DNA from 3 places in the Kitasatospora sp. NPDC001095 genome. Region 3 is predicted to be linked to each of the others. Evidence: riboswitches for the same ligand, from Rfam matches in the RefSeq annotation. Region 3 holds a riboswitch; each other region holds the start of a gene.
What was found. A riboswitch is a leader RNA that binds a small molecule or an ion and turns the genes downstream of it on or off. The one in region 3 is predicted to bind cobalamin.

Region 1: another riboswitch for cobalamin. It lies ahead of ACWDBB_RS12065 (HoxN/HupN/NixA family nickel/cobalt transporter); the one in region 3 lies ahead of ACWDBB_RS11755 (cobalamin biosynthesis protein).
Region 2: another riboswitch for cobalamin. It lies ahead of ACWDBB_RS15105 (FecCD family ABC transporter permease); the one in region 3 lies ahead of ACWDBB_RS11755 (cobalamin biosynthesis protein).

Annotation. Positions count from the first base shown of each region.
Region 1 is NZ_JBSFKQ010000010.1:74,167-76,418, forward strand. It holds gene ACWDBB_RS12065 (HoxN/HupN/NixA family nickel/cobalt transporter) at 1-876, opposite strand, end outside; cobalamin riboswitch at 906-1,119, opposite strand; gene ACWDBB_RS12070 (ArsR/SmtB family transcription factor) at 1,201-1,584, shown strand; gene ACWDBB_RS12075 (hypothetical protein) at 1,635-2,252, shown strand, end outside.
Region 2 is NZ_JBSFKQ010000014.1:920-3,171, reverse strand. It holds gene ACWDBB_RS15105 (FecCD family ABC transporter permease) at 1-977, opposite strand, end outside; cobalamin riboswitch at 1,070-1,218, opposite strand; gene sodN (superoxide dismutase, Ni) at 1,307-1,702, opposite strand; gene sodX (nickel-type superoxide dismutase maturation protease) at 1,972-2,252, shown strand, end outside.
Region 3 is NZ_JBSFKQ010000009.1:203,650-205,901, forward strand. It holds gene ACWDBB_RS11755 (cobalamin biosynthesis protein) at 1-805, opposite strand, end outside; cobalamin riboswitch at 913-1,045, opposite strand; gene ACWDBB_RS11760 (alpha/beta hydrolase) at 1,417-2,252, shown strand, end outside.

The sequences.
Region 1 (2,252 bases), on a different contig from region 3:
GTAGTACACCTTGCGCACCGGGTTGGCGAAGGCCCACTGGTACGCGAAGTTCATGAACGTCCCGTCCAGGGTGTCGAACAGGCTCATCCCGGCCGCGAACAGCAGCGGCAGGCAGACGATCGCGTACCACGGCAGCCCGGAGGCCGCACCCGAGCCGGCCATCACCATCAGGGTGACCTCGGTCGCGGTGTCGAAGCCCAGGCCCAGCACCATGCCGACCGGGAACATCTGCCCCGGCCGGGTGATCGAACGGGTCGCCCGGTTCAGCACCCGGGCCATGAGGCCGCGCGAGTCGAGGTGCGCCTCCAGCTCCTTCTCGTCGAACCGCCCGGCCCGCATCGAGCGGAACACCTTGAGGATGCCGAGCAGCGCCGCCAGGTTGAGCGCGCCGATCAGGTAGAGGAAGGCGCCGGAGGCCGTCGTCCCGACCACGCCCAGCCACTTGTGGGTGGGCGACTCGTCGTCCATCAGCGTGTTCGCCAGCTGCGCGCCGCCCGCCACCAGGGCGGCCATCAGCACCACCATCGAGGAGTGCCCGAGGGCGAACCAGAAGCCCACCGAGACCGGCCGCTTGCCGTCCGCCATCAGCTTGCGGGTGGTGTTGTCGATCACCGCGATGTGGTCGGCGTCGAAGGCGTGCCGCATGCCGAGGGTGTACGCGGTGATACCCAGGCCCACCCCGAAGACCTGGGTGCCGACCGCGTACCGCTCGGGTGCGACCAGGAAGATCAGCGTGCCGAAGGCCGCCACGTGCATGGCCACGATCACCGCCATCAGCCCGGCCGTACGGACGGTGTCCTCGCGCCGCCATCTGAAGGTGGGCAGCGCGGCGGGGCCGGGTCCGGTCCCGGCGGAAACGGTTTCGGGCAGGGTCATGCGGATCACGCTCCAGCACCTCGTGGAAAACCTCGTGAGCTGCCGTGGCCGGTCTCCTGGCTGACGGGAACACCCGCACCCGCCTTCCCAGGCGCACGAGGCGCCCAGTGGCTTCATGGGTGCGGACGACGCTCCTCCGTGGACGGAGGAGCGACCCGATCACAGTGGCGAGGGCCGCTCCGGGCTGGGACCCCTGAGGGTCCGTCACCGGTCTTCCCGAGCACCACGGCGGGGAACACCGTAGGGCCCCGCCCCGACCCATGCAAGGCTGCGCACCTGCGCAGGTGTCCAGGATCACAGGCCCCTGCCTGCGAGAATGTCCGCATGCATCTCGTACCGGAGGACCGCGCGGGCCACCGCACCATCGACGGACACCGGGTCTGCGAGGCCATCGCCGCGATCGGCGAGCCCGCGCACGTCCGGTCCTGGGCCGAGCGGTTCTCCCTGCTCGCGGACCCCGGCCGGCTCGCCCTGCTGCTCGCCCTCCATCGGGCCGGCCCGCTCGCCGTCAGCGATCTCGCCGTCGCCACCGGCATGCGCGACCCGGCCGTCTCCCAGGCCCTGCGGCTGCTCCGCACGGCCGGCGTGGTCACCGGCGACCGGGACGGACGAGTGGTGCGCTACCGGCTCGTGGACGAGGCCATGCGCCCCCTGCTCGACGAGTGCGCCGCCGCCGAGCACCACGAGCCCAGCGCGGCCGCGGGCTGACCCGCACTCGGAACCGCGCCGCGGCCCGACCGGATGAGTACGATCATGCTGTGCCGTCCCACCCCCACGCCTGGCCCGCCGACCGCTGGAACACCCGACCGGTCAGGGCCCGCGTGCTGGCGGTCGCCCGCACCCTCACCTCGGCCACCCGGGTCCTGGACGTCCTCACCCTGCTGAGCCCTGACGGCATCGAGCGCTACTTCACCGTCAACCCCGGCTCCGCCTTCGCCGACCGCGCCCTGGACGAGTACCTGCACGGCCTGTCCGGCTTCACCGTGCTGGACTGGGAGGACGCCGTCCACCGCCGCTTCGACCTTGCCGTCGCCTGCGCCGTCCACTCCTCCATGCACCGCCTGGACGCCCGCCTCGTCGTCCTCCCGCACGGCGCCGGCTACAACCGCCTGGTCACCGAGTCCACCGGCGACACGGTCAGCGCCGCCGGCCTGTCCCGCAACGAACTCACCCACCGCGGACGGGTGTTCGTCGACGTCCTGGGCCTCTCCCACCCCGAGCAGCTGGACCGGCTGCGGGACTCCTGCCCCGAGGCGCTGGACGTCGCCCAGGTCGTCGGCGACCCGTGCTTCGACCGGATGCTCGGCAGCCGGCGCTCCCGCGACGGCTACCGCGCCGCGCTCGGCGCCGTCGGCGGCCGACGGCTCGTCGTCGTC
Region 2 (2,252 bases), on a different contig from region 3:
GCCAGCAGGGTGCGCGAGGCGATGTCCACCCAGACCAGCAGCAGGGCCCCGGCGAGCGGGGCGATCACCAGCACCCGGCGGTGCCCGGCGCCGACCAGCATCCGGGCCAGGTGCGGCATCAGCAGCCCGACGAAGCCGATCGCCCCGCTGACCGCGACCACGGTGCCGGTGACGGCGGCGGTCACCACGAACAGCTCGCGGCGCAGCCGGTCCGGGTCCACGCCGAGCGAGGCGGAGGTCTCGTCGCCCATCGCGAGCGCGTCCAGCCGTCCGGCGGCGCAGGCCAGGTGGGCGAGGCCGGCCAGGACGGTGACGGCGGCGATCGGCACCGAGCCCCAGGTGGCGCCGCCGAGGCTGCCGAGCAGCCACATCATGGCGTCCCGGGCGGCCTCGCCGCGGTCGGCGGCGAAGACCATCAGGGTGGTGGCGGCGGAGAACCCGTAGGACAGGGCCGTGCCGGTGAGCACCAGGCGCAGCGGGGTGAGCCCGAACGCGGTGCGGGCGGCGAGGTAGACCAGCGTCATGGCGGCCAGGGCGGAGCCGAAGGCGGAGGCGGAGATCGCCCACACGCCGAGCGAGGCGAAGGCGCCGAACAGCAGGACGGCGTTGGCGCCGACGGCCGCGCCGGAGGAGATGCCGAGGACGAAGGGGTCGGCCAGCGCGTTGCGCACCAGGGCCTGGACGGCGACGCCGCAGGCGGCCAGTCCGGCGCCGACCACGGCGGCCAGTACGGTGCGCGGCAGCCGGATCTCCCAGACGATCGCGTACGCGGCCGCCTCGTCCGCCTCCAGTCGACCGCCCGTCAGCCCGGCGCCCAGCAGCCGCAGCACCCGGGGCAGGCCGAGCCCGGAGGAGCCGAGGGCGACCCCGCAGACCAGCGAGAGCAGGAGGGCGGCGCCGAGGCCGGCGGCGAGCGGGACGACGGGTGTGCGACGAGTGGGCGGGCCGACTGCACGGTCTGCGGGTGCGCGGTTCACGGGTGCGCCTTGCCTCGGGCCGGGGGTGCGCCGGGGCGGGCGCGGGCCGGGGCGTGCCGGGGCGCCGTTCCCCTCGCAGTCCACGGCGAGTTGTCGGGAGTTCGGCGGCCGAGGGTGATCGGGCTGGCGCGGCCGTACGGGCTGGTACGGGCCGTGCTCACCGTTGCGGGTCAGCGCCGGATTCACACCGGACTTCCCCCTCGGACGCCCTGGCAGCATAACAGCCACTCAGGGCAGGCAACCCTTACCGTTCGAGGATCGGGCGTGAACGCACGACCGCCCCCGTCCGGTGGTCCGGACGGGGGCGGTCGGGTGGCGACGCGTCAGGCTCAGGCCTGCTTGGTCTCCCAGAAGATCTTGTCGACCTCGGCGATCAGGTCCAGCAGGGCCTGGCCGGTGGCCGGGTCGGTGGACGCCTTGGCGGCCGAGGCGGCCTTCAGGGTGTCGTTGATCAGCTGGTGCAGCTGCGGGTACTTCTCGAAGTGCGGGGCCTTGAAGTAGTCGCTCCACAGCACCGAGATGTGGTGCTTGACGGCCTCGGCGCGCTGCTCCTTGATGATGATGGCGCGGGCGCGGAAGTGCGGGTCCTCGTTGGCCTGGTACTTCTCCTGGGTGGCCTTGACGGACTCGGCCTCGAGCTTGGCCTGCGCGGGGTCGTACACGCCGCAGGGCAGATCGCAGTGGGCGTGGGCGGTGGCACGCGGTGCAAACAGACGAGAGAACATGGGAGTCCTTCCTTAGATCGTCTTCCCGCGCCCGAGATTACCCTTCCGCCCGCCCGGTTTCGCGATCGGGCGGCGGGCCTAGGGCGAAAGACGGACCCGGAACCGGGGTATTCCGGACATCGGAGCGCTGACGGCCCGTACGGCAGACTGGGGGTACGGGCGGAGCGGGAGGAGGAGTCGTGGCGCGGAGCACGCGACCGGAGGACGTCGGAGCCGGGGACCGGGGCGGCGTGCTGCCGTTCGGGCTGGTCGACGTGGCGGGGCCGTCGATGGTCCCGACCCTGCGCGAGGGCGACCGGCTGCTGGTCCGGTACGGCGCGCCGATCCGGCCGGGCGCGGTGGTGGTCTTCCGGCACCCGTTCCAGCAGGACCTGCTGGTGGTGAAGCGGGCCGCCGAGCGCCGGCCCAAGGGCTGGTGGCTGCTGTCGGACAACCGCCCGGTGGACAGCGACAGCCGCAGTTACGGCGCCGTCCCGGACGAGCTGGTGCTCGGCCGGGTGCTGCTGCGGCTGAGCCCGAGCCCGGCCTGGCTGGCGCCGGGGCGCCGGCT
Region 3 (2,252 bases):
TCCCGCCCAACCGGACGCCCACCGCGCCGGCGAACGCCGACTCGGCCTGGCCCGCGTTCGGGCTCGGGTGCGCGGAGCCGTCGCGCCGCCAGACCCGCCAGGCCGTCCGCGGTTCGGGCGCGGCTGCCACCGTCAGCAGTGCCGTCAGCCGGGCGCCCGGCCAGCCCGCCAGGTCGTCCAGCCGGGCCGAGGCCCAGCCGAACCGGGCGTAGCGCGGCGAGCGGTGGCCCACCATGGCGTCCAGGGTGTTCACGGCGCGGAAGGCGAGCAGGCCGGGCGTGCCGGCCAGGGCGCCCCAGGTCAGCGCGTTGACCACGGCGTCGGCGGTGTTCTCCGCCACCGACTCGACCACCGCCCGGGCGATCTGCTGCCCGTCCAGCGCGCTCGGATCCCGTCCGCACAGGTGCGGCAGCCGTTCCCGCGCGGCCGTGAGGTCGCCCGCCGCCAGCGAGCGGCCGATGGTGCGCGCCTCCCGGGTCAGCGAGGTGCCGCCGAGCACCGTCCAGGTCGCGGCCGCCGCCAGCGCCGCCCGGCCCAGCGGGCGCCGGCCCACCGTACGGTCCAGGGCGAGCGCGCCCGCCGCGACCGCGCCCACGCACAGCGCCGTGTACCCGGCCCCGGCGGCGCGGCCGTCGCGCCACAGCCGCCGCTCCAGCCGGGTCGCGGCGCTGCCGAAGACGGCCACCGGGTGGCCCCGGCGGGGGTCGGCGAAGCGGGCGTCGGCGGCGTAGCCCGCGGCGGCGCCGAGCGCGAACGCGGCGGCGCGGGTCAGCGGACGGCGCGCGGAAGGCGCGGGCGGGATCATCGGTCGCACGGCGGAGGGCAGCTCGGGGTCGGGCAGGGCGGGGCAGCCTGCATCGCGTGCGTGTCCTCACTCAGGGTCCGCGCCCTGGATCGACGTGACGGCGGCGAGAGTCTCCTGGCTTCCGGGTCGAACGCACCCTCGGAGCCTTCCAGCGGCCGTCGACGGCCCGCCGTGGCGATGTTCCGAGCGTGCTCCCCGGTGACAGTGGCGGGACCGCGCCGGACTTCCACCGGCTTCCTCTCCATGCCTCCGTTTGGCCCCAGGATCCCATCACGGGCTCGAACCGGGAGTCAACCGAGGTCACGGAGGGGTTGGTCACACGCGGACGCCGCTGACGCCCGTGGGCCCGGTCGGCGCTGCGGGCCGAGGACGGGGCCTGCCACTGCCTGCCCTCGTCCTCGTCCTCGGCCTTCGTCTTCCCGCTGGCCCGCCGTCCTCGCCACCCGTCCGCGGCGCCACCTCGGCAGAGCCAGGGCCGCCGGCTCCTCGGCAGGGCCGGTCCGCCGCCCGGGTGACCCGGACGGCCCAGCCCGGTGGCCGAGCGGGCGGGGCGCCGGTGAACTGGTGTCCGAACACCGTCCGGTCCGTGAGGCAGGAGAGCGGGGAGCGAAATGCGTTGGGGAACCGCAGCCGTCGTGGCGGCCGCCGCGGTCGGGGCCGCCGTGCTGGTGATCGGCCGTCGGGCATCCGAGCGGATGGTCCGTCCGGTGACCACCGTTCAGGAGTCCGCTCCGGTCGTGGTCCGCGGCCTCGCCCCCGGCCGGGTCACCTTCACCCGCGGCCCCGGGAGCCTGCGCCCCGGCCGCTGGGCGGTCGAGTGGGCGGACGGCGGTCACGCGGTCGTCGAGGAGATCCTGCACGGCGACGAGCAGGAGGTCACCCGCCGGCTGGTCCGCGCCGACCGGGGCACCCTCACCCCCGGCACCGAGGTCCGCTTCACCCCGCGGGTCCACCTCGGCGACCCCACCGAGGCGCTCGGCCTCGCCTTCGCCGACACCGCCGTCGACGGCGAGCTCGGCGCCCTTCCCGCCTGGCAGCTCGACGGCAAACGCGGCACCTGGGTGATCCTGGTGCACGGCCCCGAGGCCGACCGTCGGCAGACCCTCCCCGTGCTCCCCGTCCTCGACCGGCTCGGCCTGCCCGCCCTCGCCGTCACCTACCGCGGCGACCGGGGCGCCCCCGCCTCCCCGGACGGGCTCAGCCACTTCGGCGAGACCGAGTGGCGCGACGTCGAGGCGGCGATACGGCTGGCGCTGCACAGCGGCGCCGGCAACGTGATCCTCTACGGTTGGTCCCTCGGTGCGACCATGGTCCTCCACACGGCGGCCCGCTCCGCCTGGTCGCACGCCGTCCGGGGCCTGGTCCTCGACTCGCCCGTGCTCGACCGCCCGGCCTCCGCCCGCCGGGACGCCGCCCGCTCCGGCTTCCCGGGCGTCGCGGCGGAACT